One region of the Streptomyces sp. NPDC091271 genome, then DNA from elsewhere that is predicted to be linked to it. Evidence: riboswitches for the same ligand, from Rfam matches in the RefSeq annotation. Region 1 holds a riboswitch; each other region holds the start of a gene.
The links. Region 1 has a riboswitch for cyclic di-AMP ahead of ACIQM3_RS26995 (M23 family metallopeptidase). Riboswitches for the same ligand answer to the same signal wherever they lie in the genome.
Positions count from the first base shown of each region.

Region 2: it holds a riboswitch for cyclic di-AMP, as region 1 does, so the genes downstream of both, ACIQM3_RS33505 (transglycosylase family protein) here and ACIQM3_RS26995 (M23 family metallopeptidase) in region 1, are expected to answer to the same signal.
Region 3: it holds a riboswitch for cyclic di-AMP, as region 1 does, so the genes downstream of both, ACIQM3_RS34945 (M23 family metallopeptidase) here and ACIQM3_RS26995 (M23 family metallopeptidase) in region 1, are expected to answer to the same signal.

Region 1 covers NZ_JBIVVD010000006.1:619,460-629,295, forward strand. Annotated here, with positions in the region: gene ACIQM3_RS26960 (ABC transporter substrate-binding protein) at 1-64, shown strand, start outside; gene ACIQM3_RS26965 (hypothetical protein) at 89-310, opposite strand; gene ACIQM3_RS26970 (hypothetical protein) at 391-549, opposite strand; gene ACIQM3_RS26975 (FAD-binding oxidoreductase) at 760-2,145, opposite strand; tRNA gene ACIQM3_RS26980 (tRNA-Met) at 2,574-2,647, shown strand; gene ACIQM3_RS26985 (MerR family transcriptional regulator) at 2,764-3,510, shown strand; gene ACIQM3_RS26990 (PP2C family protein-serine/threonine phosphatase) at 3,645-4,802, shown strand; cyclic di-AMP (ydaO/yuaA leader) riboswitch at 5,036-5,188, shown strand; gene ACIQM3_RS26995 (M23 family metallopeptidase) at 5,200-6,240, shown strand; gene ACIQM3_RS27000 (aldo/keto reductase) at 6,466-7,410, shown strand; gene ACIQM3_RS27005 (PrsW family intramembrane metalloprotease) at 7,407-8,855, opposite strand; gene trmB (tRNA (guanosine(46)-N7)-methyltransferase TrmB) at 8,917-9,789, opposite strand; gene lhgO (L-2-hydroxyglutarate oxidase) at 9,782-9,836, opposite strand, start outside.
Region 2 covers NZ_JBIVVD010000009.1:269,379-279,214, forward strand. Annotated here, with positions in the region: partial or broken gene ACIQM3_RS33495 (cytochrome P450) at 1-283, shown strand, start outside; gene ACIQM3_RS33500 (transglycosylase family protein) at 389-1,381, shown strand; cyclic di-AMP (ydaO/yuaA leader) riboswitch at 1,672-1,843, shown strand; gene ACIQM3_RS33505 (transglycosylase family protein) at 1,844-2,536, shown strand; gene eno (phosphopyruvate hydratase) at 2,868-4,154, shown strand; gene ACIQM3_RS33515 (septum formation initiator family protein) at 4,249-4,719, shown strand; gene ACIQM3_RS33520 (DUF501 domain-containing protein) at 4,790-5,335, shown strand; gene ACIQM3_RS33525 (exopolyphosphatase) at 5,370-6,311, shown strand; gene ACIQM3_RS33530 (NAD(P)/FAD-dependent oxidoreductase) at 6,760-8,160, shown strand; gene ACIQM3_RS33535 (class I SAM-dependent methyltransferase) at 8,414-9,718, shown strand; gene ACIQM3_RS33540 (ABC transporter permease) at 9,812-9,836, opposite strand, start outside.
Region 3 covers NZ_JBIVVD010000010.1:212,776-222,611, forward strand. Annotated here, with positions in the region: gene ACIQM3_RS34930 (GNAT family N-acetyltransferase) at 1-2,345, opposite strand, end outside; gene ACIQM3_RS34935 (HPr family phosphocarrier protein) at 2,511-2,792, shown strand; gene ACIQM3_RS34940 (GntR family transcriptional regulator) at 2,962-3,660, opposite strand; gene ACIQM3_RS34945 (M23 family metallopeptidase) at 3,900-4,679, opposite strand; cyclic di-AMP (ydaO/yuaA leader) riboswitch at 4,692-4,860, opposite strand; gene ACIQM3_RS34950 (M16 family metallopeptidase) at 5,051-6,433, opposite strand; gene ACIQM3_RS34955 (M16 family metallopeptidase) at 6,460-7,812, opposite strand; gene ACIQM3_RS34960 (DNA topoisomerase (ATP-hydrolyzing) subunit A) at 8,059-9,836, shown strand, end outside.

The DNA of each region.
Region 1 (9,836 bases):
CCTGGACACGTTCGCCGAGGACCTCGACGAGGCCCAGGCGGAGTGGAAGGAGCAGCAGGGCTGACGGGCCGGAGCCCCGCCCTCCTCCTCAGTCCAGGCCTTCCTCCCGCAACTGGTACATCAGGAGGAACGTCCGGTAGGTCTCCGCGGACACGTCCAGGCAGACGTCCGGCCGGAAGGTCCACGTCGACGTGTTGTCGAGGGCCCGCCGGCAGGCCGCCTCGGTCTCGGCCTCTGTCGGGATGTTCGAGATGAACGCGGCGATCAGCAGGACCACTGCGAGGACGACCACGCCGATACGGATGCGCATGGTCTCCCAACGACCGTGCGGCCGTGCCGGTCACTCGGGCCGGCCGGGCCGGACTCTCGGGGCCGGCCACGGCAGCCCGGTCATTCGGGCTCGTCGGCCACCGGGGGCAGGTCGGGCTCGATGAACAGGCCCGCGTACTGCGGAGTGGGCAGCGGCGACGAGGCACCCGTGTCGGCGTTCGTGGCCGCGGAGGCCGCGTCGGCGTGGCGCTGGGTCGTGCGGGCAGACGTGTCGGTCATCTCAGGTGTCCTGTACGTAGGTGTGCGGTGAGAGCCCCGTGACCGAATCGCTGCGGTGCATGCCGGACCGGTCCTGACCGGTAGGGCGACGAGGTGCCGCTACCGGTGCCGCGCCGCTCCGGGGGCTGCCGGATCATCGTGCTGCGGTGCATGCAGACTGTAACCCTCCCAGTACGGCTTTCCCCCGGTATTGCGAGCCCGGCGTGACGGTCAGTGCGGCGGTGCGGGCTCGATGTTCTGGTTTGCGTGGAAGAGGTTGTGCGGGTCGTAGGACCGCTTGATCTCCGCGAGCCGGTCGTGGTGGCCGCGGTAGGTGGCCCGGACCCGGTCCTGGGACTCGCCCGTGCCGAGGAAGTTCACGTAGCCGCCGCCCATGGAGTGCGGGTGCAGCGCCTCCCAATAGCTTACGGCCCATTCGCGCAGCGCCGCCGCGTTGGCCGGGTCGGGATCGATGCCGGCGATGACGCCGGACCAGAGCGCGTCACGGTAGGCCCAGGCGGTCTCGTCGGGGCCGACCCGGGCGGCGGCTCCGTCGACCGGGTACAGGTGCATGGTCGACAGGCCGGTGGGGAGCTTCTCGGCGAAGGCGGCGTGCACGTCGACGGCGTCGTCCGTGATCCGGTCGAAGAAGTCCCCCCGCCAGTACCACTGGAGGCCGGACGGCATCAGCGCGTCGAACATCGACTGCAGCGCCGGATACGGCATCGGCGCGGTGAAGTGGAAGGCCGGGGGACCTGGTTCGTTCACCACGGCGAGGGTCTCGCCCAGGGAGTCCGGGTCGGCCGTCGAGGACCAGACGACCCCGCACATCTTCTGCCCGTGTATCTCCTCGGGGAACGGCGGGCCCGGCGGGACGCTCAGCGAGGCGAAGAAGCCGTACAGGTCGTCCGGTGCCTGCGGCAGGAAGTCGCGGTACCAGCGCAGGACGTCCTGGAAGAGCTCCAGGGGCCAGACGGTGATCCCGACGCCCACTGTGTCGACGGGGTGCAGCTCGAAGTCGAACGACGTGACGATGCCGAAGTTGCCACCGCCGCCACGGAGCGCCCAGAACAGGTCGGGATGCTCGCTCGGGTTGGTGGCGACGAAGCTGCCATCGGCCAGGACCACGTCCGCGGAGACCAGGTTGTCCACCGAGAGGCCGTACTTCCGGGTGAGATAGCCGTGACCGCCGCCGAGGGTGAGCCCACCGACCCCGGTGGTGGACATGATCCCCGCCGGGGTGGCGAGGCCGAAGGCATGGGTGACGTGATCGAGGTCGCCCAGTGTCGCGCCGCCGTCCGCCTGCGCGGTCTGGGTGGCCGGGTCGACCCGTACGCCGCGCATGGGCGAGAGGTCGAGCGTCACGGCGTCGTCCCGGAGTCCGAGGCCGGGGCCGCTGTGCCCGCCGCCCTGGACGGCGACGTCCAGGCCGTTCTCGCGGACGAAGTCGACGGCCGCCATGACATCCGCCGTGTCGCGACACCGGACCACGGCCGCCGGCCGCTTGTCGATCATGGCGTTGTACACCGTGCGGGCCGGCCCGTACTCCTGGTCGTCCGGGCCGATGACCGGGCCACGCAGAGCCGTTCTCATCGTTTCGAGCATGGTGCCGTCCATGATCGTCTCCTAGCGCACACGCATGCGCCCGGCCTCCCCTGCGTCGGGTGAGGCAGCTGGGCCGACGTCGGCACCTGGGATGCCGCGCAGACGGGACCGAACACCGAAAGGCTTGCCCCTCCAGCGTCCCGCCGCTCCGGATGCCGCGCAATCGCGGAGCCGTGCCCCGGACCTGACCGGAGCACGGCGCGGGCTCAGCCCTGCTGCGGCGCGGCCGAGGTGGTCTCCCCTCCAGGCAGGCGATACGCGATATCCGGGATGCGGCACGCTTTCGGGAACGCCCCCCTCCTGGCAACTTCACCGCACACGGCGTGAGTTGACGCGTCGGGTCGTGATCGAAAGGCTCCGGCCGGGAGGAGGGAGGGGGAGCAGCGGCCACTAATGGTCGGAGCACCGTCCCGGATGGCGTAGAGTTGCAATCACAACGGCGCGGGGTGGAGCAGCTCGGTAGCTCGCTGGGCTCATAACCCAGAGGTCGCAGGTTCAAATCCTGTCCCCGCTACTGAAGACAGAGGCCCGGATCCTTTTCGAGGATCCGGGCCTCTGTCGTATGCCGTCACCCGGCCGCCGGCGCGGGGGCTTGACCTTGACGCTGCGTAAAGATCTAGCGTTTCCGCCATGGAGTGGTCCATCCAGGAAATCGCCCGGCGGGCCGGCACCACGAGCCGGACCCTCCGGCACTACGGCGACATCGGTCTCCTCGTGCCGAGCCGCACGGGCGCCAACGGCTACCGCTATTACGACCAGGAGGCCCTGGTCCGACTCCAGCGCATCCTGCTCCTGCGGGAGCTGGGGCTCTCGCTGCCCGCGATCAGGGACGTGCTGGAAGGGCAGCGGGACACCTCGGCGGCGCTCCGGGCCCATCTGCGCCTGCTGGAGCAGGAGCGCGAGCGCATCGGGCGGCAGATCGCCTCGGTGCGGACCACTCTCCGCAGGACCGAGGAAGGGGAGGAACTCATGGCCGAGGAAGTGTTCGACGGCTTCGACCACACGGTGCACGAGCAGGAGGTCACCGAGCGCTGGGGGAAGGAGGCGTACGAGCGGAGCGGCCGGTGGTGGCGCGGGCTGGGCGAGGAGGGGCGCGCGCGCTTCCAGGGCGTGCACGATGCCATCGCCCGGGACTACGGGGAGGCCAGGGCGGCCGGCCTGGAGGCCGGCGGCGACGAGGTGCAGGACATCGCGCGACGGCACTGCGAGTGGCTGTCGGCGACCATGGAGGTCACGCGTGCGTATGTCACAGGCATCGGGGAGATGTACGTCGCCGATCCCCGCTTCGGAAGGAACTACGATCGCCACGGGGACGGAACTGCCGTCTTCGTACGGGACGCACTGACGATCTACGCGCAGCACCGGCTCCCCGGCTGACCACCGGAGGGCGGGGGCTCCGGGGCGCTCCTCCCTTTGGCCGATGACGAGTCGCCTTTCGGCGCGGCTCCGGCCAGCCTGGGTGGGGCGCGGTACCGTCCGCACCCGTGGGTGGACCGGGCAGGAGCGCACAGGTGGGGAAGCCGGACGGACGGCGGGGGAGCGGACCCAGGAACTCCCGTTCCCGGATTTTCGTGCGCGCGCTGCCGGCTCTGATGATCGGTGCCGGCGTCGTCCTCGACCTCGCGACCCCGACCGTGGTCTCCGCTGTTCCGCTCTTCGCCGCGGCGCCGCTGATCGCCGCACCCTTCTTCTCGCTGGCCAGCACCGTCCGTGTCGGGGCGACCGCGATCCTCGTGGTGCTCGCCATCCGGATCTCGGACGGCGAGCTCGGCAGGGTCGTGCCGGTCACCGACCTGCTCACCCTGGTCACCGTCTCCGTGCTCTCCCTCGTCATCAACCGCGTCGTGCGCCGCAGGAACGAACAGCTGGCCTCGGCAAGGGTCATCGCGGAGACCGCGATGCGCGCGGTGCTCCCGACGCCCGAGGACCGCATCGGCGGCCTGCAGGTCGCGGCGCGGTACGAGGCGGCCCAGGCGGACGAGTTCGTCGGCGGCGACCTGTTCGCGGTCGCGGACACGCCGTACGGGGTGCGCCTGGTCCTCGGGGACGTACGGGGCAAGGGGCTGGACGCCGTGGCCGCGGTGGCCGTCGTGATCGGTGCGTTCCGGGAGGCCGCCGAGCAGGAGATGTCGTTGGAGGGGGTCGTCCAGCGGCTGGAGCGGGCGCTGGCCCGTGAGGGCTCGCGGCGGGGCGGTCTCGACTCCATGGAGGGGTTCGTCACCGCCGTCGTCGCGGAGATCCCGTCCGGCTCGGACGTCCTGCGCGTCGTCAACCGCGGGCACCCCGAGCCGCTCGTCCTGCACGCGGACGGGACGCTGGACGTGCTGGCGCCGACGGCGCCCGCCCTGCCGCTCGGGATGGGGCTGGACGCGTGGCCGGACCGGTCGGACGAGTGGACACTGCCGGCCGGGTCGATGTTCCTGGCGTTCACCGACGGACTCTCCGAGGCGCGGGACGCGAAGGGCGTCTTCTACGACCCGGCGGCCCGGCTGCGCGGCCGCCTCTTCCCGGGGCCGGAGGAACTGCTGTCCGCGCTCACCGATGACGTACGGCTGCACACCGGCGGCCGGTCGACGGACGACTTGGCGCTCCTCGCGGTCGGCCGTCCGGCGCGGGGCCAGCAGGAGCGGCGGACGACGGTGAAGATTGTGGGGCGGGACCGTGGATGACCGGTCGCGACCGTCGGTAGTCGAAGGACGTCGCTCCGCATAACATTTGACGTAACGTCAGAAACTGCTGGCTGGATGAGGGGTGCTCAAGTCGCCCTTTTGCACCCGTTTGACCCCTGAAAGTCCAGGCCAGGGTCATGACTGATCTACGGGAACAGCTTGGAAAAGGACACCCGTCTCTATTAACGTTCGATAACGCAGCGCGGTTGTACCCGCCGTCGCAAGAGACGGCACCGTGCGCAGCGCCGAATTCCGCAAGGGAACCGGGGAACCACCTACATGGGGTGAATCGGACACCTGTGTCTCGCGAGGGACGAAGGGGTCCGTAGGAGACCTTCCTGCTCCGAACCCGTCAGCTAACCCGGTAGGCGAGAAGGAAGGAAAGGAGTGCGCCCACGTGGCGTCCAATCAGCCTGCCCCCGAGGCCCCGTCGTCCTTCAGGACCGGCAGCTTCGGTGATGAGGACAGGACTTGGGATGAATGGAACCCCACCGAGGAGTCCATCCGTCCCGTACGCGGTCGGCACCGCGTAGCCAAGCAGCGCGGTCTCGCCCGTAGCTCCACCGTCCTCGGCGTCGGCGTCATCGCGGCCGTCGGTGCGGGTGGCATGGCCACCGCGCAGAGCAAGCCGCCGGTCTCCATTTCTCTTCCCGATTCCATCGCGGACAATCTCCCCGACGCCAAGTCCCTTCCCGGCGTGGGCGCGTTCATGTCCGGCGACTCCGACCCGGATCACGAGACGGTCGCCGCGTCGGCCCCGCTGACCAGCGCGGGCATCACCGCCGCCGAGGCCGAGCAGGGCACCACCGACGCGGGCGAGGCGCTCCGCGCTCGCATCCTCCAGCAGGCCGAGCAGCAGCAGGCCGGAGCCGAGGCGGAGGCCAAGGCCGCGGAGGAGCAGGCGGCGGCCGAGGCGGCCGCGGCCGAGGCGGCGAAGCAGCAGAGCGAGGCGGAGGCGAAGGCCGCCGCGAAGAAGAAGGCGGCCGAAGAGGCGGCGAAGAAGAAGGCCGAGGCCGAGCGCCTCGCCAAGCTCGCCGCGAGCTACGCCATTCCGACCTCCTCGTACACCATCACCTCGACCTACGGGCAGTCCGGTTCGATGTGGTCGTCAGGCCACCACACCGGGCTGGACTTCGCGGCTCCGACCGGCACGCCGGTCAAGGCCGTGCACAGCGGCACCGTGAAGTCGGCCGGCTGGTCCGGCTCGTACGGCTACCGCACGGTCCTGACGCTCGATGACGGCACGGAGATCTGGTACTGCCACCAGTCCTCGATGGACGTCACCGCCGGACAGAAGGTCACCACCGGCGAGACCATCGGCCGCGTCGGCGCCACCGGCAACGTGACCGGACCGCACCTCCACCTGGAGGTCCACACCCCGGACGGCACCGGTATCGACCCGATGGGCTGGCTGGGCAGCAAGGGTCTCTCGGTCTGACCCCGCTCGGACACCGGCCGGTCCCGCTCGGACACCGGCCGGTCCCGTCCGGGCACCGACTGATCCTGGTCGGACGAGCTCACTGATCCCGTTCGGACGCTGACGCCGCACTCGGCGCACCGGAACCCCGGCGGCCCTGACGCACAACCCCCCGACGTCAGGGCCGGCGGTCCGTCCGGGGCCGTAAACGGAATAGTGGCCTCAGTCGGATCGTTGTTTCGGGGTATGACTTCTCTGCGCCCGCTCGGTTCCTCGAGTCTTCAGGTCTTCCCCCTCGCCCTCGGCGGCAACGTCTTCGGCTGGACGGCCGACGAGGACCGCACCTTCGCCGTTCTCGACGCCTACGTGGCGGCCGGAGGCAACTTCGTCGACACCGCCGACTCCTACTCCGCCTGGGTTCCGGGCAACGAGGGCGGTGAGTCGGAGAACCTCATCGGCAAGTGGCTGGCGGCCCGTTCCCGCCGCGACGACGTCCTCATCGCCACGAAGGTCGGCGCCCATCCCGCGTACAAGGGGCTCTCGGCCACCACGATCAAGGCGGCGGCCGAGGCGTCCCTGCGCCGGCTCGGCACCGACCACATCGACCTCTACTACACGCACTTCGACGACGAGAGCGTCCCCGTCGAGGAGATCGTCACCGCGCTCGACCAGCTGGTGAAGGCAGGCACGGTCCGGGAGATCGCCGCCTCCAACATCAGCCCCGAGCGGCTCCAGGCCTCCCTGGACTTCTCCGAGCGGGAGGGCCTCGCCCGCTACGTCGCGCTGCAGCCGCACTACAACCTCGTCTCGCGCGACACCTACGAGGGCGCGCTCCAGGACACGGCGGCCGCTTCCGGCCTCGCCGCCGTCCCGTACTTCGCGCTCGCCTCGGGCTTCCTCACCGGCAAGTACCGGGTGGGCGCCTCGGTCGAGAGCGCGCGGGCCGAGGGCGCGGGCAAGCACCTGGAGACCGAGCGCGGGCGCAAGGTGCTCACGGCGCTCGACAGGATCGCCCAGGAGCACGGCGCCGAGATCGCCACGGTCGCGCTCGCCTGGCTGGCCTCGCAGCCGACCGTGACCGCGCCCATCGCCTCCGCGCGTACGGTCGAGCAGCTGCCGGCGCTGGTGGCGGTGGCGGAACTCCGGCTGACCGACCAGGAGCTGGCGGAGCTGACCGAGGCATCCGCCTAGGACGGACCGCTGGGGCGCCCGCCGTCCTCCAGGTACGGGTTGTGGCCGCCGTAGTGCCGGTGCGGTGCCGGCAGGGGCTGCGGAGAGCCTTCGTACGGGAACTGACGGGGGAACGGCGGCGCCGCCGGCGGGCGGATGTTGCGTAGCCGCCCCGTCGCGTGGGCCGCGTACGTCAGAGCCGGCGCCGCGATCTCCCGGCGGTGCCACAGATGGTGCAGCAACTCCTGCTCGCGGAGGGCGAAGTCCGGGCCCGCGCCGTCATGACGTGCCCTCCGGCGCAGCATGGCCAGGGACGTGGCGAACGACTCGTACTCCGCGACGGCGCGGGCCGCGGCCCTGCCCCGGGCGCGGTCCGGCTGGCTGTTCCAGTGCCTGGCCATGTCGCGGGCCATGCCCCGCGCCCGCATCGAGGCCAGGGCGACCGGCTCGGCGGGGGTCAGCCAGCCGGCCGCCGCGTACACCGGCAGCTCGGTGGAGAGCGTGCGCAGCTCCCGCTGGCGCGACCAGACCGCCAGCCAGGTCACCAGCCCGAAGCACGGCACCATGAACGCGCCGTACACCGCGTAGAAGCCGTACGGTCCGAAGGCCGACGAGCCGTTCCACAGGGCGTGCATGCCCATGGCGAGGGTGAGCCCGAGCAGGGGCAGGACGACCCGCCGCACCCGGTGGCGCGAGCCGCCGAGCGCCGCGATGCCGAAGCCGATGCCGGAGAGCACGGTGAACAAGGGGTGCGCGAACGGCGACATGACCACGCGGACGAAGAACGTCCCCGCCGTCACCGAGGCGAAGCCCGTGGTCCCCATCTGCTGGTCCTCGCCGAAGGCGTTGCCCAGGTAGAGGATGTTCTCGGTGAAGGCGAAGCCGGTCGCGGTGAACCCTGCGACCACGATGCCGTCGACGATCCCGCCGAACTGCCGTCTGCGGAAGAGGAAGATCAGCAGGACCGCGACGGCCTTCGCGGTCTCCTCGACGACCGGGGCGACGACCGTGGCCCCGAGGGTGTCGGCGCTCGCCGGATCCGCGGTGGCCGTCGCTATCCACCGGGTCGCGAAGGAGTTGGCGATGATCGCCACGAGCGCGGCGGCGCACGCGCCCCAGGAGAACGCGAACAGCAGATTCCGCCAGGGGCCCGGCTCGACCCGGTCGAGCCAGCGGAACGCCGCCATCAGCAGCGGTACGGGCAGCACGGCCAGTCCCAGCCCCACCATGAAGCCCTCGGTGCCGGTCTGCCGGCGCACCAGGGCCAGGATCACCAGACCGCAGAGCGCGAGCACCGTGATCAGCGCACCGGCGCGGAACGCCTTGCTGCGCCAGACCATGCCGACGCGGCGGGGCCGGTAACGCCACTGGCCTCGCTCCGGGACGGCGCCCAGGAACTCGTCGAGCTTCTGCTCCTCGAGAACCGGGACGTCCGGCTGCTGGTGCTGCACGGACCCCTGGTACACCCGACGACCCTAACGAGGGCCACCGACACCTGGCCATGCCGCCGTGGCGGGGCGTGGCTGATCAGCGACGGGTGAACAGCACGTCGTGCACGACGTGCCCCTTGTCCAGGCCCTGGCCCTCGAAGCGGGTCAGCGGCCGGAACGCGGGCCGCGGCGCATAACCGCCGTCCGCCTGGGTGTTCACGAACAGGGGGTGGGCCGTCAGGACTTCCAGCATCTGTTCCGCGTACGGCTCCCAGTCCGTCGCGCAGTGGACGAGCGCGCCAGGCTTCAGCCGCCGCGCCACCAGGTCGAGGAACTCCGGCTGGATCAGCCGCCTCTTGTGGTGCCGCTTCTTGGGCCACGGATCGGGGAAATACACCCGGAGCCCGTCCAGAGCGGCCGGCTCCAGCATCTCGCGGAGCAGGATGATCGCGTCGCCGTTGGCGACACGGACGTTGGACACCCCGGCCCGGTCCGCCAGACCCAGCAGGTTGCCCTGGCCGGGGGTGTGGACGTCGACGGCCAGGATCCCGGTGCCGGGGTCGTCGGCCGCCATCTGCGCCGTCGCCTCGCCCATGCCGAAGCCGATCTCCAGGACCACCGGGAGGCCGTCGAACAGCGTGGGGAGATCGAGGACGCCTTTGCCGTCGATGTCCAGGCCCCACTTGGGCCACAGCCGCTGGAGGGCGTCCTCCTGGCCGGCGGTCACCCGGCTGCGGCGGGGCTGGAAGCTGCGGATCCGGCGCTCGTGGTGCGAGCCCGCCGGGTCGGCCGCCGGGCCGCCGGGAAAGCGGGGCTCCTGGCGCAGCCTGCGCTGTCGCTCGAAGGAGGCGGCGCGCCGCTCCGCGGCGTCCGCGTCCGGCGTGGCGCCGGGGCCGCTGTCCGGCGTGGCGCCGGGCGTCTCCGCGGCGGGGCCGGGCGTCTCTGGGGTGGGGTTCAGGGGCTCAGACACAATGACCCGATTCTACGGCGGGAGGCGCCCACCCCGTCGCGCGAGCC
Region 2 (9,836 bases), on a different contig from region 1:
GCGGTTCCAGGATGCGGACACCCTGGATCTCGCGCGCAGCGACAATCAGCACCTCGGATACGGGCACGGCATCCACTACTGCCTGGGGGCGCCGCTGGCGCGGCTGGAGGGTCAGGTGGCGCTGGCGACGCTGTTGAGGCGCCTTCCCGACCTGCGGCTTGCTGCGGAACCTGCCGATTTGCGCTGGCGCGGCGGGCTCATCATGCGCGGACTGCGCACCCTTCCCGTGGAGTTCGGTCCCGGGCGCCCGACGGAAAAAAGTGACAGCCTGTCAACTCTGTGACTTTCACGTGATCTCCGCTGCATCGACTTGTGACACACGTTCGAGTACGGCTAGGTTCACCGTTCGACTCACCCGTCACACGTCAGTCACACGGAAGGCAATCCCATGGGCTCCGCGACCGGCAGACACCGTCGCCCTCGTCAGGCACCCGCCATCGTCGTCGCCGCAGGCGTCACCGGATCGGCCATTGCCATCCCGCTGCTCAGCGCGGGCGGCGCGCAGGCCGCTGACGCGTCGACCTGGGACCGGGTCGCCGAGTGCGAGAGCGGCGGCATGTGGAGTGCCGACCTCGGCAACGGCTACTACGGCGGCCTGCAGCTCTCGGAGGACACCTGGTCGGCCTACGGCGGCACGGCGTACGCGCCGCGCGCCGACCTCGCCAGCCGCTCGCAGCAGATAGCGGTCGCGGAGAAGATCCTGGACGACAAGGGGCCGCAGGCGTGGGCCAGCTGCTCGGTGATCTCCGGGCTCTCCCTGGACGCGGGTCTGCCCGGCGTCGACCCGGGCAGCGAGGAGTCCGCTGAGCCCTCCGCCGAGCCCTCGGATTCGGCGACGCCGTCCGGGACGCCTTCCTCCGACGCGACCGACCCGGCGGACAGTTCGGACGAGGCCGCCGGCTCGGACGACTCCGACGCGACGGGCGAGGCGGGCCAGGACGCGTCCGACGGTAAGACGGACGAGGGCGACGACGCCGGCTCGACGCCGTCCGCCACTCCGTCCCCCGAGGCCTCCGGGACGTCCGGCGCCCCGAAGGGCGACACGGCGACGGACGACACGGCGAACGGCGGCAAGCACCGCGGGACGCCGGCCCCCGAGGCGAGCGCCCGGCCGGGCCAGGACGACGGGCGCGAGTCCGGCCGCCACGCCTCGCGCGGTGAATCCGACGCGCGTCAGGGCGCGGAGGGGGCGTACACCGTCCGCGAGGGCGACAACCTCTGGGCGATCGCCGACGTGCAGGAGCTTCCCGGCGGCTGGACCGCGCTCTACGCGGCCAACAAGGACGAGCTGGGCTCCGACCCGGACCTGATCCTCCCCGGCCAGACCCTCGACCTCGGGACGGACGCGCGGGGCAGCCGGGCAGAGGCCGCCGCCAACTGATCAAAAGCGTGAAAACACCCCGAAAGCGGGGGTAGTTCAGAGGCCTATGTCCACTTATGCGTAAGTGAGACATGGGTCTCTTTGCTTCAACTGGCGCGCCCGGTCCGCCCGGTCCGTCCATATTGGCTCCGACCTGCGAAAACGTCCCTTCGCGTCGGGCCGTTACGGGCTGATCACCCGTTATGTCCATCTTTGAATGTGGGGGTTGCGTGTGTTTACGGTCGGAGCCGCTCGCACCGCGGGCACCTTCGACCGTCACGCCGAATCCTGCCGTCGGCCGAAGGGAACCGACGCGTAAAGCGCCGTAGGCAGGAGCGGGGGACCCAGGTAAGTGCCGGACCCGGCCGTCGGAAGACGGGCGGAGACACGGCTAGGGGTGAAGTCGTCCGAGAGTGAGGGCGACCGGGCAACTCACAGGCCCGAACCCGACAGCTCACCTCGTAGGCGTCGGTGAGGAGAACCATGCTGCTTTCCAGCAAGGGCAAGCACCGTCGCCCGTCCAAGGCCGTCCGTGTCGCGACCCTCGCCGGTGTCGCCGGTGCCGCCGTCGCCGTACCGCTGATGGGCGCGACCGGCGCCTCCGCCGCCTCCGTCGACACCTGGGACGCCGTCGCCCAGTGCGAGTCGGGTGGCAACTGGTCCATCAACACCGGCAACGGCTACTACGGCGGCCTGCAGTTCTCGCAGTCCAGCTGGGCGGCCGCCGGCGGCACCCAGTACGCCTCCCGCGCCGACCTGGCCTCCAAGGACCAGCAGATAGCCGCCGCCGAGAAGCTTCTCGACCTTCAGGGCCCGGGCGCCTGGGCCTGCGCCGGTGCCGGCGGTCTGACGAACGACGGTGTGGACCCGGGTGTCGACACCGGCTCCGGGAAGAACGGCGACACGGCCCCGCAGGCCGCGCCGGAGCGCAAGGCCGAGCAGCCCACCACGCGCAGCGAGAAGCGCACGGCGCCGGAGAAGACCGTCACCACCCCGACCGGCGAGAAGGTCGAGAAGGGTGACGGCGAGTACAAGGTGAAGTCCGGCGACACCCTTAGCAAGATCGCCGACGCGAAGAAGGTCAAGGGCGGCTGGCAGAAGCTGTTCAAGCTGAACGACGACATCGTCGACAAGGCCGACCTGATCTTCCCGGGTCAGCAGCTCCACCTGAAGTAGCCGAACCCGAAGCAGTCGGTGACAACCCCGGGGTCTTCCTCCTGCCCCGGAGCCCGGCCCGGCGCGCAGGCCCCCCGCGCGCCGGGCCGGGGCCGTGTCCGCACCCCTGGCGGGGTGCGGACACGGGCTCGCCGCAGGGGTGAGCGTTCAACTGTTGTGGTTACTCGTCAGTAGAATTCTGGAGCTTTGCCCGGAATGCAGGCCCTTGGGTCCTTTTTCGTCCCAGGGGACGGGCGGACGGCCGACGGAGCGCGCCGGGCCGGTTAGGCTCGTGGCGCAAGGCCACAGTGACCCTGCACAACCAGTGTCAGATCCCAGAAGGAGATGCCTCGTGCCGTCCATCGACGTCGTCGTAGCCAGGGAAATCCTCGACTCCCGGGGCAACCCCACGGTCGAGGTCGAGGTTGGCCTCGACGACGGCAGCACGGGACGTGCTGCTGTTCCGTCCGGCGCCTCCACCGGTGCGTTCGAGGCCATTGAGCTTCGCGACGGTGACCCCAACCGCTACCAGGGCAAGGGCGTCGAGAAGGCCGTCCTCGCCGTGATCGAGCAGATCGGCCCGGAGCTCGTCGGTTACGACGCCACCGAGCAGCGCCTCATCGACCAGGCGATGTTCGACCTGGACGCGACCGAGAACAAGGGCTCCCTCGGCGCCAACGCCATCCTCGGTGTCTCGCTGGCCGTGGCGCACGCCGCGTCCGAGGCCTCCGACCTCCCGCTGTTCCGCTACCTCGGCGGCCCGAACGCGCACCTGCTGCCCGTTCCGATGATGAACATCCTGAACGGCGGCTCGCACGCCGACTCCAACGTGGACATCCAGGAGTTCATGATCGCGCCGATCGGCGCCGAGTCCTTCTCCGAGGCCCTGCGCTGGGGTGCGGAGATCTACCACACCCTGAAGAAGGTCCTGAAGACCAAGGGCCTGTCCACCGGTCTCGGTGACGAGGGCGGCTTCGCCCCCAACCTCGAGTCCAACCGCGCCGCCCTCGACCTCATCCTCGAGGCCGTCAAGGAGGCCGGTTACGTCCCGGGCCGCGACATCGCGCTCGCCCTCGACGTCGCCGCGTCCGAGTTCTACAAGGACGGCGTCTACGAGTTCGAGGGCAAGTCCCGCTCGGCCGCCGAGATGACCGAGTACTACGAGGAGCTCGTCTCCGCGTACCCGCTGGTCTCCATCGAGGACCCGCTGTACGAGGACGACTGGGCGGGCTGGAAGGTCATCACCGACAAGCTCGGCTCCAAGGTGCAGATCGTCGGCGACGATCTGTTCGTCACCAACCCCGAGCGCCTCGCCCGCGGCATCGAGGAGGGCTCGGCCAACGCCCTGCTCGTGAAGGTCAACCAGATCGGTTCGCTGACCGAGACCCTGGACGCCGTCGAGCTGGCCCAGCGCAACGGCTTCAAGTGCATGATGTCCCACCGCTCCGGTGAGACCGAGGACGTCACCATCGCCGACCTCGCCGTCGCCGTGAACTGCGGTCAGATCAAGACCGGCGCCCCGGCCCGCTCGGACCGCGTCGCCAAGTACAACCAGCTGCTGCGCATCGAGGAGATCCTCGACGACGCCGCGGTGTACGCCGGTCGTTCGGCGTTCCCGCGGTTCCGCTTCGAGGGCTGACAGCCCGAGTCCGGAGCACCAGCCTCCGTCCGTCCCCGCATCCGGTCCCGTACCGTGTGCGGGGACGGACGTGCGTAACGGGGAGGCGTGAGACATGGCCGGGAAGGACCGCGACCGGTTCTCCACCGCGACCAGGCTGCGGCTGCTCGGTGAGCAGACGGCGGCCCGCGTCTACCGGTCCCAGAACCGCCGCCAGGCCCGCCGCTCGCGGCTCACCGGGCGGGCCGCGTTCCTGGCGCTGATCGTCTGCTCCCTGGTGGTCGCCCTCGCGTATCCCATGCGGCAGTACATCTCCCAGCGCGACCAGATCGCCGATCAGGAGAGGCTCTCGCGGGAGGCGCACGAGCGGACCGAGGAGCTGCGTGACGAGAAGGCGCGGCTCAAGGACGACGCGTACATCCGCCGTCTCGCGCGCCAGCACCTCCACTACGTGCTGCCCGGCGAGACCGGTTATACGGTGGTCGACCCGGACGCGGCCGAGGTGCGCCGTGGGGAGCCGGGGGCGACGGGGCGGCCCTGGCACTCGAACCTCTGGGACGGCGTCGACAGCGCGGACCGCGAATGACCTCGCGTACGCACCGAGCCGGCTCCCCGCACCACTTCATACAGTCCGATCGATGACATTCAAGGCAGGCATGGACACGCCCCCTCCGCAGACCGAATCCACCACGCCCACCGCCGCGGACATCGCCGCGTTCGAGCTCCAGCTCGGCCGGCCGCCGCGCGGGCTGCGCGCCATCGCGCACCGCTGCCCCTGCGGCAACCCGGACGTGGTCGAGACGCAGCCCCGTCTGGAGGACGGCACGCCGTTCCCGACGACGTATTACCTGACCTGTCCGCGTGCGGCGTCGGCTATCGGCACGCTGGAGGCCAACGGGGTCATGAAGGAGATGACCGAGCGGCTCACCACGGACCCGGAGCTGGCCGCCGCCTACCGTGCCGCGCACGAGGACTACATCGCGCGGCGTGACGCCATCGAGGTCCTGGAGGGCTTCCCGAGCGCGGGCGGCATGCCGGACCGGGTGAAGTGCCTGCACGTGCTGGTCGGCCACTCGCTGGCGGCGGGCCCCGGGATCAACCCGCTGGGCGACGAGGCGATCGCGATGCTGCCGGAGTGGTGGGCGAAGGGTCCGTGCGTCACGCCGTGCGGCTCCGACGACACCGGACCCGACGCCTCCTGATCCGCCGCGGTACCCGTACAACCACAGGAGCCCCATGACCCGCGTTGCCGCCATCGACTGCGGTACCAACTCCATCCGCCTGCTCGTCGCCGATGTGGACCCCGCCACCGGAGAGTTCACCGAGCTCGACCGCCGGATGCGGATCGTCCGGCTCGGCCAGGGCGTCGACCGGACCGGCCGGCTGGCCCCCGAGGCGCTGGAGCGCACCTTCGACGCCTGCCGCGAGTACGCGGACGCGGTCAAGGAGCTCGGCGCCGAGCGGATCCGGTTCGTCGCCACGTCCGCCTCCCGCGACGCGGAGAACAGCGACACGTTCGTCCGCGGCGTCCTGGACATCCTGGGGGTCGAGCCGGAGGTCGTCACGGGGGACGAGGAGGCGCAGCTCTCCTTCGACGGCGCCACCAAGGAACTGGTGGGCAGCGACCACTTGGAGAAGCCCTACCTCGTCGTGGACATCGGCGGCGGCTCCACCGAGTTCGTCGTCGGTGACGACCGCGTCCGCGCGGCCCGGTCCGTGGACATCGGCTGCGTACGCATGACCGAGCGTCACCTGGTCCTGGACGGGGTCGTGGTGGACCCGCCAACGCCCGACGGGATCGCCGCGATCCGCGCGGACGTCGGTGCCGCCCTGGACCTGGCCGAGGAGAGCGTGCCGATCTCCTCGGCGGCGACGCTCGTCGGCCTCGCCGGGACGGTCACCACCGTCGCCGCCATGGCGCTCGGGCTCGAGGAGTACGACTCCGAGGCGATCCACCACTCCCGGGTCTCCCTCGCGCAGGTCCGGGAGATCACCGTGCGGCTGCTCGCCTCGACGCACGAGGAGCGTGCGGCGATCCCCGCGATGCACCCGGGGCGGGTCGATGTGATCGCCTCGGGGGCGCTCGTCCTGCTCGCGGTGATGGAGCGGACCGGTGCGCGGGAGGTCGTCGTCAGTGAGCACGACATCCTCGACGGGATCGCCTGGTCGGCGGCCTGATCACAGCGCGGACGCCGGTGCGGTGAGGTGGCGCTCAAACGCTTTCCGGCCTGCACCTTTGAGCTTGTGGAGCCCTCTCCGGACCCGTTCGGAGGGGGCTTTCGCGAGGCGCCCCGACGAACTTCGTGAACTTCTTCACAAGGAATTCGGCCCTACCGGGCGAAGTTCTGCTCCTGGAGGGCGGCACGGGCCGCCCGGAGGCCCGTGCGGGGGTGCTGCGGGAGCGTTTCAGGGGTGTGGCGACGGCATGTCCTCGGTGGGTGGTTCATCTTGCCGGAGGGCTCAAGGGCCAGCTCACAAGTGGTGAACAACGTTCGCCGGAGCGTCGTGGTTCCCCGTCCGCACCATGACCTGGGTCACGTGGGCGGCGAAGTGTAGCAGAGGGTGGCGCATACCTTGTGAAGGGGCTCACGAGCATGCCCCCCGAGGGGGGTGGATACTCGATGGCATGAGCACCACGGAGCGTCCCAGGATCCTCGTTGTAGGCGGTGGGTACGTAGGCCTGTACGCAGCTCGTCGCATTCTGAAGAAGATGCGGTATGGAGAGGCGACCGTCACGGTCGTCGACCCGCGCTCGTACATGACGTACCAGCCCTTCCTCCCCGAAGCTGCTGCCGGCAGCATCTCGCCTCGGCATGTCGTCGTCCCGCTGCGACGCGTGCTGCCCAAGGCAGAGGTTCTCACCGGCCGTGTCACGACCATCGATCAGGACCGCAAGGTCGCCACGGTCGCGCCGCTCGTCGGCGAGGCCTACGAGCTGCCCTTCGACTACCTGGTCATCGCGATGGGCGCGGTCTCCCGCACCTTCCCGATCCCCGGCCTCGCCGAGCAGGGCATCGGCATGAAGGGCATCGAGGAGTCCATCGGTCTGCGCAACCACGTCCTCGAGCAGCTGGACAAGGCCGACTCGACGACCGATGAGGACGTCCGCCGCAAGGCGCTGACGTTCGTCTTCGTGGGCGGCGGCTTCGCCGGCGCGGAGACCATCGGCGAGGTCGAGGACATGGCGCGCGACGCGGCGAAGTACTACACGAGCGTGAAGCGCGAGGACATGCGCTTCATCCTGGTCGACGCCGCCGACAAGATCCTTCCCGAGGTCGGCCCGAAGCTGGGCGCGTACGGCAAGGAGCACCTGGAGAGCCGTGGTGTCGAGGTCTACCTCTCGACCTCCATGGACTCCTGCGTCGACGGCCACGTGGTGCTGAAGAACGGCCTCGAGGTCGACTCCAGCACGATCGTGTGGACGGCCGGCGTGAAGCCGAACCCGGCGCTGGCCCGCTTCGGTCTGCCGCTCGGCCCGCGTGGTCACGTGGACACCTCCGAGAAGCTCCAGGTGCAGGGCACCGACTACATCTGGGCCGCGGGCGACAACGCCCAGGTGCCGGACATCGTCGGCCGCCGCGCCGGCAACCCGAACGCATGGTGCCCGCCGAACGCCCAGCACGCGCTGCGCCAGGCGAAGGTCCTCGGCGACAACGTCATCTCCGGCATGCGGGGCTTCCCGCAGAAGGAGTACAGCCACGCCAACAAGGGTGCGGTCGCCGGTCTCGGCCTGCACAAGGGCGTCGCGATGATCGTCATGGGCAAGGTGAAGATCAAGGTCAAGGGCCGTCTCGCCTGGTACATGCACCGCGGCTACCACGGCATGGCCATGCCGACCTGGAACCGTAAGATCCGGATCTTCGCGGACTGGACGCTGGCGATGTTCCTGAAGCGCGAGGTCGTCTCGCTCGGCGCCATGGAGACTCCGCGCGAGGAGTTCTACGAGGCCGCCAAGCCGAGCCCGGCCCCTGTCGCGGCCAAGGCCGACGACAAGAGCACGACCGGCGAGAAGGCCAAGGCCTCCTAGCGCCTGTACGGAACCGAAGGGGTCGTCCGCCATCCGTGGTGCGGACGGCCCCTCCGGCGTTCCTGGACCCCGTGAAACTAGATGGCAAGTGCAGCTATTTTGCCGTTCCATTGCCCGGGAACGGGATGGCGCGGGCGCGGGAGGACGTTGACGCAGGTGTACCTCGCCGCGGCCCCGAGGTGTCGCGGCCCGGTTCGGGTGCGTATATGCGAATTTAGGCACGTTCGGAAACACCACCACGGAGGTGTGCACCATGGCCGACGCCGCATCGCGGCTGACAGCTCTTGCCGAAGAGTTGCTGGGAGAGCCCCTGCCCGTACGGATCCGGGCCTGGGACGGCAGCGAATCCGGGCCGCCGGGAGCTCCCGCCCTGGTTCTGCGTCACCGCCGCGCCCTCCGCCGACTGCTCTGGAAGCCGGGCGAGTTGGGCCTCGCCCGCGCCTGGGTGGCCGGCGAGATCGACGTCGACGGCGATCTGTACGCGACCCTGGACGCCCTGGCCTCGCTCCTCTGGGAGCGGGGCGCCGACGCGAAGGACTCCGTCCATCCCGTCCGCAACCCCAGGGTGCGGGCGTTCGCCCGCGGCCTCGTCCAGCTGGCCGGCCCCTACCCGCCGCCGCCCCCGCCCGCCGAGGAGGTCCGCCGCCGCACCGGGCCGCTGCACACCAGGCGCCGGGACAAGGAAGCCATCAGCCACCACTACGACGTGGGCAACGACTTCTACGCCATGGTCCTCGGCCCCTCCATGGTCTACTCCTGCGCCTACTGGCAGGAGGGCGCCACCTTGGAGGACGCCCAGCGCGACAAGCTCGACCTCGTCTGCCGCAAGCTCGCGCTCAAGGAGGACGACCGCCTTCTCGACGTCGGCTGCGGCTGGGGCTCCATGGCCATCCACGCCGCCCGTGAGTACGGCGCCCGCGTCACCGGGGTGACCCTCTCCACCGAACAGGCCGCTTTCGCCCGCAAGCGCATCGCCGAGGAGGGCCTCACCGACCGGATCGAGATCAGGGTCCAGGACTACCGGGACGTCAGGGACGGCCCGTACGACGCCATCTCCTCGATCGGCATGGCCGAGCACGTGGGGTCGGTCCGCTTCCGTGAGTACGCCGACGACCTCTTCGCACTCCTCAGGCCCGGCGGCCGGCTGCTCAACCACCAGATCGCCCGCCGCCCCGAGAGGGACGAGTCGGCCTACCACGTCGACGACTTCATCGACGCCTACGTCTTCCCCGACGGCGAGCTGGCCCCGGTGGGCCGCACCGTCGCCACCCTGGAGGAGGCCGGCTTCGAGGCCCGGGACGTCGAGGCGATCCGCGAGCACTACGCACTCACCCTGCGCCAGTGGGTGGCCAACCTGGAGAAGCACTGGAATGAGGCCGTCCGGGCCACCTCGCCCGGACGCGCCAGGGTGTGGCGGCTCTACATGGCCGCCTCGGCACTCTCCTTCGAGCACAACAAGATCGGCGTCAACCAGATCCTCGCGGTCCGGCCGCGGGACGGCGGCGGGTCGGCCATGCCGCTGCGCGCCCGCGACTGGACGGCGTCGGCGAACGCCTGACCCGGGAACGCCGAAGGGCCGGGCGAACCCCTGACCCGGGAACGCCGAAGGGCCGGTACCCGCAGCTGCGGGTACCGGCCCTCACGCGTACGCCTACTCCGTCTTGATCGCGGTCAGC
Region 3 (9,836 bases), on a different contig from region 1:
GTGGTCTTGAGGGCCACCGGGTAGCCGATCTTCGCGGCGGCGGCGACGGCTGCTTCGGGGTCGGGGGCGGGAAGCGCCGGCCGTACGGTGACGCCGTAGCGGGCGAGCAGCTCACGGCCCTCGTCATGGGTCAGCGGACGGCCGCGCGGGTCGGGGCTCGGGCCGAGGAACGTTTCGATCAGCGCGGCGGTCCCGTGCTCGTCGATGGTGTCGTCCAGGAATTCGGGCACCCTGCCGGGGGAGGCCGCCTGGCGCCGCCACTGGGCGTACTTCACCGCCTCGGCGAGCGCGCGGACGGCTCGCTCGGCGGCGGGGTAGGCGGGGATGCGCCCGGCGGAGGGCCCGGGGCCGACCGTGCCCCTGTCGGGCGCGGTCGGCGGCGGGGCACCTGCCTCGCCCGGCCGGGGTGCGGGGGCGGGCGGACCCGGGGCTGCCGCGGGGCCGGCCGGCCGCCGGGTTTCGCGCGGGGCGGCCGTGCTCGTGGCGGCGGCGAGGGCCTGCGCCAGGCCGCCCATCTCCACGTGCACCACCGCCACGGGTTTGGCGGGGCCGTCGGCCGCCGCCTCGCGCAGGGCGGCGGCCAGGACCTCGCCGTCACCGGTCTCCGCCTCGCCGTTCTCCCCCACCCAGGGGATCGCGGTCACGATCACGGCGTCGCACGTGCGGTCGGCGAGCGCCTCGGCCAGCGCGTGACGGAAGTCCTGCGGGCTCGCCATCGTGGTGAGGTCGCGGGGCGGGCGCGGGCGGAGCCCTTCCGCCATGCAGGCGTCGTAGGTGAGGAGGCCGAGCGACTCCGAGTTGCCCAGGATCGCCACACGGGGACCGTCCGGCAGGGGCTGGCCGGCGAGGAGGAGGCCGACGTCGACCATCTCCGTCACGGTGTCGACGCGGATCACGCCCGCCTGACGCATCAGCGCGGAGACCGTCGCGTCGGGGATCCGGCTGACGGGCACGGCGTGGCCCGGCGGATTGGAGCCGCTGTGCCGGGCACCCTTCACCACGACCACCGGCTTCACGGCGCCCGTCCGGCGGGCGAGCCTGGTGAACTTGCGCGGGTTGCCCAGTGATTCGAGGTACAGCAGGGCGACATCGGTGTCCTGGTCCTCGTACCAGTACTGAAGGAAGTCGTTGCCGGAGACATCGGCACGGTTGCCCGCGGAGATGAAGGCCGACAGCCCGGCGCCCCTGCGATGGAGACCGGACAGGAGGGCGATGCCGATGGCGCCCGACTGGGTGAAGAGCCCGATGCGCCCGGCCTTGGGCGACTCGGGGGCGAGGGAGGCGTTGAGGCGGACCGTGCCGGAGGTGTTGATGAGGCCGAAGGCGTTCGGGCCGATGGTCCGCATGCCGTAGGAGCGTGCCTGCCGGACCAGTTCCCGCTGCCGTTCCCGGCCTTCGGCGCCTCGCTCGGCGTAACCGGCGGAGAGGACGACCAGGCCCTGGACGCCGTTCTCGCCGCAGTCGGCCACGACCTCGGGCACCCGGTCGGCCGGAACGGCGACGACCGCGAGATCGACCCGCTCGCCGATCTCGCCCACCGAGCGGTGCGCGGGCACCCCGTCGACCGTTCCCGTGTCGGCGTCGAAGGAGGTGTTCACGGCGTACGTGCGCCCGGTGAAGCCCGAGCCCAGGAGGTTGCGCAGCACGGTCCGGCCCACACCGCCGGGCGCGCGGCCGACGCCGATGACGGCGACGGAACCGGGGGCCAGCAGGCGCTGCACCGAGCGCGCCTCGGCCCGCTGCTCACGGGCGCGCTGGACGGCGAGGGACTCGGCCGTGGGTTCCAGATCGAGGGTGAGATGGACGGAGCCGTCCTCGAAGCTGCGCTGCTGGGTGAAGCCCGCGTCCCGGAACACCTTGATCATCTTGTTGTTGGCGGGCAGCACCTCTGCGGCGAAACGGCGGATCCCCCGCTCCCTGGCCACCGCCGCGATGTGTTCGAGGAGGGCGGACGCCACGCCGCGGCCCTGGTGGGCGTCCTGCACGAGGAAGGCGACCTCCGCCTCGTCGGCGGGGGCCGAGGCGGGCCTGCCCTGCTCGTTGATCCGGTCGAAGCGGACCGTGGCGATGAACTCACCGCCGATCGTCACGGCCAGTCCCACCCGGTCGACGTAGTCGTGATGGGTGAAGCGGTGCACGTCACGGGCGGAGAGACGGGGATACGGGGCGAAGAAGCGGTAGTACTTCGACTCGTCGGACACCTGCTCGTAGAAGCTGACCAGCCGCTCGGCGTCGTCCGTGGTGATGGGCCTGATCCGCGCGGTGCCACCGTCGCGGAGCACCACGTCCGCCTCCCAGTGGTCGGGGTACGCGTGATGCGGACTCTGCTCCGGAGTGGGCTCCATGGGCAAAGCCTACGGCTCGTGGCACCGGTAGCGGCGGGATCTCGGCAAGGGCACGCTGGGGGTGCCGGCGGACGGCGGGCAGGCCGGCGGCGATGCCGGGCACGGCAGCACGCGCCACATGAGAGACTGGTCTAGACAACCCATTGTTACGTGAAGGGCAGAACCATGGCTGAGCGCCGCGTCAACGTCGGTTGGGCCGAGGGCCTGCACGCCCGCCCCGCTTCCATCTTCGTCCGTGCCGCCACGGCTTCCGGCGTCCCCGTGACGATCTCCAAGGCCGACGGCAACCCGGTGAACGCCGCCTCCATGCTCGCGGTGCTCGGCCTGGGCGCCCAGGGCGGCGAGGAGATCGTGCTCGCATCCGAGGCGGACAACGCCGAGGCCGCCCTGGACCGTCTGGCCAAGCTGGTCGCCGAAGGGCTCGAGGAGCTCCCGGAGACCGTCTGATTCCGGCCACTTCGAACCGGAAACCTTTCTGCGGAAAAGCCGCGGCACCCCCGACCGGGAGCCGCGGCTTTTCTGTTTCCCGAACCGGTGCAGAGCTCCGGAAAAGATGGATCAGGGCAGCAAAAAGAAAGCCCTCCGATAATTACTCTCTTTGTATACGGCGCAATTGTTAATGACGGACTCCCGCGATGTTTACGGAATGTTGCGAAGTCCTCACCCGGGCCTGGCCGGGCGTGTGCCCCGGCACGCGCCGCAGCCGGTGGGCCGCTGTCGCGCGCTCGGCGTGCTGGGTGGCGAGCGCCCTGGCCCGCTCCACGTCGCGGCGGGCCACGGCGTCGACCAGAGCGCCGTGCTCGGCCCAGGAGTCCGCGGGGCGGACCGGCTGCTCGACCGCGTACATCCAGGCGATCTTGTGCCGGAGCTGGGTGAGCAGAGCGATCAGCGCGGGGCTCCCCGAGGCCTGCGCCAGCGTCTCGTGGAACCAGCCCCCGAGCGAGCGCAGATCCTCCCCCTCGCCGCGGCGCACCCGCTCCTGGCCCAGCCTGACCAGGCCGCGCAGCACCTTGAGATGTGCGTCGGTGCGGCGCTGGGCCGCGCGTGCGGCCCCGAGGGGCTCCAGGAGCATGCGTATCTCCAGGAGGTCGGCCGCCTCCTGCTCGGTGGGCTCGGCGACACAGGCACCCGCGTGCCTGCGGGTGACGACGAACCCTTCGGACTCCAGGGTGCGCAACGCCTCGCGCACGGGGACGCGGGAGACGCCGTAGCGACGCGCGAGCACCTCTTCGGTGAGGCGGCTGCCACGTTCGAAGACACCGGAGACGATGTCGTCACGGATTGCCGTGCATACCGAATGCGCGGGAATGCGCATGTCCGAACCTCCGCCTTAATCCCCGCGAAACGCGGCCGATCGACGCCTGTTCTGTGACTCTATTGCAACCGGCCGGAATTTCCGATGGCGGGGTGGAATCCATGGATATCTTTTGGCCAGGGAGCACTTCCGCGGCGGCTTCGGCACGCGTCGCCCTCGGACACGGCGAAGGCCCCGGACACGGCGAAGGCCCCGGCGGGTGCCGGGGCCTTCGTCGGAGATCGCGGTGCGGCGTGGAGTCAGACCTGGACGCCGTGGGCGCGGAGGTAGGCGACGGGGTCCATGTCCGATCCGTACTCGGGGGTGCTCCGGGCCTCGAAGTGCAGGTGCGGCCCGGTGGAGTTTCCGGTCGAGCCCGAGAGACCGATCTGCTCGCCGGAGCCGACGCTCTGGCCGACGGAGACGCCGATCGAGGAGAGGTGGCCGTACTGGGTGTACGTGCCGTCCTTCATCCTGAGCACGATGTTGTTGCCGTAGGCGCCGCCCCAGCCGGCCTCGACGACCGTACCGGCGCCGACCGCGACGACCGAGGTGCCGGACGCGGCCTGGAAGTCCACGCCGGAGTGGGTGCCGGAGGACCAGAGCGCGCCACCGGACTGGTAGCCGGTGGTGACGTGGGAACCGGCGACCGGGAGGTGGAACGCGTTGAGCCGGGCGCGCTCGGCGGCGCGGGCGGCGCGCGCCTTCTCCTCGCGGGCCTCCTTGGCGCGGGCCTCCGCCTTGCGCTTGGCCTCGGCCTTCGCCTTCGCTTCGGCCGCCGCCTTCGCGGCGACGTCGGCCTGGTGCTTCTGGGCCGTCGCCTGAGCCTCGATCTGGGCGGCGAGGGTGGTGTCGAGGGCGACCGTCTGGGTCAGGCCGGTGCTGCCCGCGGTGACCTCGGAGTCCGCGGCGAGGGCCGGGGAGGCCGTGGCACCGAGTACGCCGGTGGTGGCCAGGGCGGCGACGCCGGCGACCTTGGCGCTCTTGCGCGTCAGGCGGCTCGGGGCACGGTGCTTCCCGGTGGCACGGATGAACGCCATGGAGGGGCTGGTCCTTTCCTTCCTTCTCGCCTACCGGGTTAGCTGACGGGTTCGGAGCAGGAAGGTCTCCTACGGGCCCCTGAGCCTCCGACGAGGTACAGGGATCCGATTCACCCCAGGGACTTCGTGGGTCCCCGGCTCCCCAGGCTCGCGCCTGACGGGGACTCGGCGATGGCTGTCCGGCGCCGCGGGCGCGGCAATCGTCCGGCGGACAGCCGCGCCGACGCTAGATCGGGAGACTTTCCCCCGCCAAACGGAAAGGGCCTTTTGTCGCACATCCCACAGGACGAACTGCAACCTTCTCTGCAATACGGACAAATGACAGAACCCCGGCGGGAGTAGACCCGCCGGGGTCCGTATGTCCGGTTCTGTCAGCCGCTGACGACCGACACCTCACCGATACCGAGCGCCTCCACGGGCTCCTTGATCTGAGCGGCGTCCCCGACCAGGACGGTGACGAGCCGGTCGACCGGGAACGCGTTGACCACGGCGGCGGTCGCCTCGACCGTGCCGGTGTCGGCCAGGCGTGCGTACAGCTTCGCCTGGTAGTCGTCCGGGAGGTGCTGCTCCACCTGGTCGGCCAGGGTGCCCGCGACGGAGGCCGCAGTCTCGTACTTGAGCGGGGCGACGCCCACGAGGTTCTGCACGGCCGTCTCCCGCTCGGCGTCGGTGAGCCCCTCGGCCGCAAGGGTGCGCAGGACCTTCCAGAGGTCGTCCAGCGCGGGACCGGTGGACTCGGTGTCGACGGAGCCGCTGATGGCGAGCATCGCGGCACCCGCCGCCCCGGACGAGGAGTCGGGCGCCGTCGAGCGCAGCACCTGCCCGAAGGCCCGGACACCGTAGGTGTAGCCCTTCTCCTCACGCAGCACGCGGTCCAGCCGGGAGGTCAGAGTGCCTCCCAGGCAGTACGTGCCGAGGACCTGGGCGGGCCACACGCTGTCGTGCCGGTCCGCGCCGATCCTGCCGATCAGCAGCTGCGTCTGCACGGCTCCCGGGCGGTCCACGATGACCACACGGCCGGTGTCGTCCGCGGTGATCGGGGGCACGGGCCGGGTCTGGCCGGCATTGCCCGACCAGTCACCGACCGTGTCGGAGAGCAGCGCGTCCAGGTCCACGTCGGTGAGGTCACCGACGACGACCGCCGTCGCCGTGGAGGGGCGGACATGGGCGTCGTAGAAGGCGCGTACGGCGGCGGCGTCGATCCGCCGGACCGTCTCCTCGGTGCCCTGGCGCGGGCGCGACATCCGTGCGGTGGCGGGGAAGAGCTCCTTGGAGAGCTGCTTGGCCGCGCGCCGGGCCGGGTTGGCCTGCTCGTGCGGGATCTCGTCGAGGCGGTTGCCCACCAGACGCTCGATCTCGCTCTCCGCGAAGGCCGGGGCCCGCAGAGCCTCCGCTACCAGGCCGAGGGCCTTGGTCAGGCGGGAGACCGGTACCTCCAGGGAGACACGGAGACCCGGGTGGTCCGCGTGGGCGTCCAGCGTGGCGCCGCACCGCTCCAGCTCGGCGGCGAACTCCTCCGCGGAGTGCTTGTCCGTGCCCTCGGACAGCGCGCGCGCCATGATCGTGGCCACACCGTCCAGGCCCTCGGGCTCGGCGTCCAGCGGGGCGTCGAGGAAGATCTCCACGGCGACAACCTGCTGGCCGGGCCGGTGGCAGCGCAGCACGGTCAGCCCGTTGGGCAGGGCGCCGCGCTCGGGCGCGGGGAAGGCCCAGGGCCTGGCCTCGCCGGCGGTCGGCTGCGGGTGGTACTCCATCGCTACTCCAGTCACGGCGGCGTCGGTCACTTGTCGGCCCCCTCGGGCGCGTCGGTGCCCTCGGTCTCGTCGGCCGGTTCGACCGGCTCGTAGACCAGGACCGCACGATTGTCGGGACGCAGGTGCGCCCGGGCGGCTGCCTTGACCTCGTCGGCCGTCACCTCGAGCACACGGCCCACCGCGGTCAGGGCGAGCTGCGGGTCACCGAACAGGACGGCGTACCGGCACAGTTCGTCCGCGCGGCCGGCGACCGTGCCGAGACGGTCGAGCCACTCGCGCTCCAACTGCGCCTGGGCGCGCTCCATCTCCTCCGGGGTGGGGCCCTCCTCGGCGAAGCGGGCCAGCTCCTCGTCGACGGCCGCCTCGATCTGCGGCACCTCGACGCCACCGGACGTCTTGACGTCCAGCCAGCCGAGCGACGGCGCGCCGGCCAGCCTGAGCAGCCCGAAACCGGCGGCCACCGCCGTACGGTCGCGGCGCACCAGCCGGTTGTGCAGGCGTGACGACTCGCCGCCGCCGAGCACGGTCAGGGCCAGGTCAGCGGCGTCGCACTCGCGGGTGCCGTCGTGCGGCAGCCGGTAGGCGGCCATCAGCGCACGCGCGGGGACCTCCTCCTGGACCACTTCGCGCAGCTGCTCGCCGATGATGCCGGGCAGCGTGCCGTCGCGCGGGGGCTGCTTGCCGTCGTGCGAGGGGATGGAGCCGAAGTACTTCTCGATCCAGGCGAGCGTCTGCTCCGGGTCGATGTCCCCCACCACGGAGAGCACCGCGTTGTTCGGCGCGTAGTACGTACGGAAGAACGCCTGCGCGTCCTCCAGCGTCGCCGCGTCCAGGTCGGCCATCGAGCCGATCGGCGTGTGGTGGTACGGGTGCCCGGCCGGGTAGGCGAGAGCGGTGAGCTTCTCGAAGGCCGTGCCGTACGGGACGTTGTCGTAGCGCTGGCGGCGCTCGTTCTTCACGACGTCCCGCTGGTTCTCCATGGACTCCTCGTCGAGCGCGGCGAGCAGTGAGCCCATCCGGTCGGCCTCGAGCCACAGGGCCAGCTCCAGCTGGTGCGTGGGCATCGTCTCGAAGTAGTTGGTGCGTTCGAAGCTGGTCGTGCCGTTCAGGGAACCGCCGGCCCCTTGCACCAGCTCGAAGTGCCCGTTCCCCTTGACCTGGCCCGAGCCCTGGAACATCAGGTGCTCGAAGAGGTGAGCCAGACCCGTGCGCCCCTTGACCTCGTGGCGGGAGCCGACGTCGTACCAGAGGCAGACCGCGGCGACGGGGGTCAGATGGTCCTCGGAGAGCACCACGCGCAGGCCGTTGGCCAGACGGTGCTCGGTCGCCGTCAAGCCGCCGGAACCGGCCTGGGCTGTGGCCGTGTGACCCATGGGCATGTACGTCCCTTCGATCGGTACAGGATTTCCTGCCGGACCTGCCACTCTAGGCAAGCGCACGGGCACCTGGCGAAGTTCCCGTCGGGTGAATGTTGTCGTAGATACTGCCGTGGACGAGGGCTCCGCGGAGGCCCTGAGGACCGCTTCGGACGGGTCGAGGTCGGTGTTGTCAGTACGGCGGGCCACAATGGTCGGCGTCAGAACCTGAGGTTGCCCGACAGAATCTGTGAAGGAGTCGCAGCCGCGATGGCCCGCCGCAGCACGAAAACCCCGCCGCCGGACGACTTCGAGGAGAAGATCCTCGACATCGACGTCGTCGACGAAATGCAGGGCTCCTTCCTCGAGTACGCGTACTCGGTGATCTACTCCAGGGCTCTTCCCGACGCCCGCGACGGCATGAAGCCCGTGCACCGCCGCATCGTGTCCCAGATGAACGAGATGGGGCTCCGCCCCGACCGCGGCTACGTGAAGTGCGCACGCGTCGTCGGCGAAGTGATGGGCAAACTGCACCCGCACGGTGACGCCTCGATCTACGACGCACTGGTGCGCATGGCACAGCCGTTCTCGATGCGCCTGCCCCTCGTCGACGGGCACGGCAACTTCGGCTCGCTGGGCAACGACGACCCGCCGGCGGCCATGCGGTACACCGAGTGCCGGATGGCCGACGCCACGTCGCTGATGACGGAGTCGATCGACGAGGACACCGTCGACTACCAGTCGAACTACGACGGCCAGGAGCAGGAGCCGGTCGTCCTCCCGGCCGCGTACCCGAACCTTTTGGTCAACGGTGCTTCCGGGATCGCGGTCGGCATGGCGACCAACATGCCCCCGCACAACCTCGGCGAGGTCATCGCCGCCGCCCGCCACCTCATCCGGCACCCGGGCGCGGACCTCGAGACGCTGATGCGCTTCGTCCCGGGTCCCGACCTGCCCACCGGCGGCAGGATCGTCGGCCTCGGCGGCATCAAGGACGCCTACGCCGCGGGGCGCGGCACGTTCAAGATCCGTGCCACGGTAGCCATAGAGAGCGTCACGGCCCGTCGCAAGGGTCTCGTCGTCACCGAACTGCCCTTCACCGTCGGGCCGGAGAAGGTGATCGCCAAGATCAAGGACCTCGTCGGCTCGAAGAAGCTCCAGGGCATCGCGGATGTCAAGGACCTCACCGACCGGGCGCACGGTCTGCGTCTGGTGATCGAGGTCAAGAACGGCTTCGTGCCGGAGGCCGTACTGGAGCAGCTCTACAAGCTGACGCCGATGGAGGAGTCCTTCGGCATCAACAACGTCGCGCTGGTCGACGGACAGCCGCTCACCCTGGGGCTGAAGGAGCTCCTCGAGGTCTATCTCGACCACCGCTTCGACGTGGTGCGCCGGCGCAGCGAGTTCCGCAGGACCAAGCGGCGTAACCGGCTGCACCTGGTCGAGGGCCTCCTCGTGGCGCTGCTCGACATCGACGAGGTCATCCGGCTCATCCGGGACAGCGACAACTCGGCGCAGGCGAAGGAGCGCCTGATGGAGCGCTTCTCGCTGAGCGAGATCCAGACCCAGTACATCCTGGACACCCCGCTGCGCAGGCTCACCCGCTTCGACAGGATCGAGCTGGAGAGCGAGCGCGACAAGCTCAGCGAGGAGATCGCACAGCTGACCGCGATCCTGGAGTCGGACGCCGAGCTGCGTAAGCTGGTCTCGACCGAACTGGCCGCGGTGGCGAAGAAGTTCGGCACCGAGCGGCGCACGGTACTGCTGGAGTCGGCGGGTTCGCAGGTCGCATCGGTGCCGCTGGAGGTCGCCGACGACCCGTGCCTGGTGCTCCTCTCCTCGACCGGCCTCCTGGCCCGTACGGCCAACGCCGAGCCGGTCCCCCAGGCCGAGGACGCCAGGCGCGCGAAGCACGACGCGATCGTCTCCGCCGTCCCCTCGACGGCGCGCGGGGACGTGGGCGCGGTGACGTCCACGGGTCGGCTGCTCCGGCTCTCGGTGATCGACCTGCCGCAGCTGCCGGACACCCATGCCGCTCCGAACCTGTC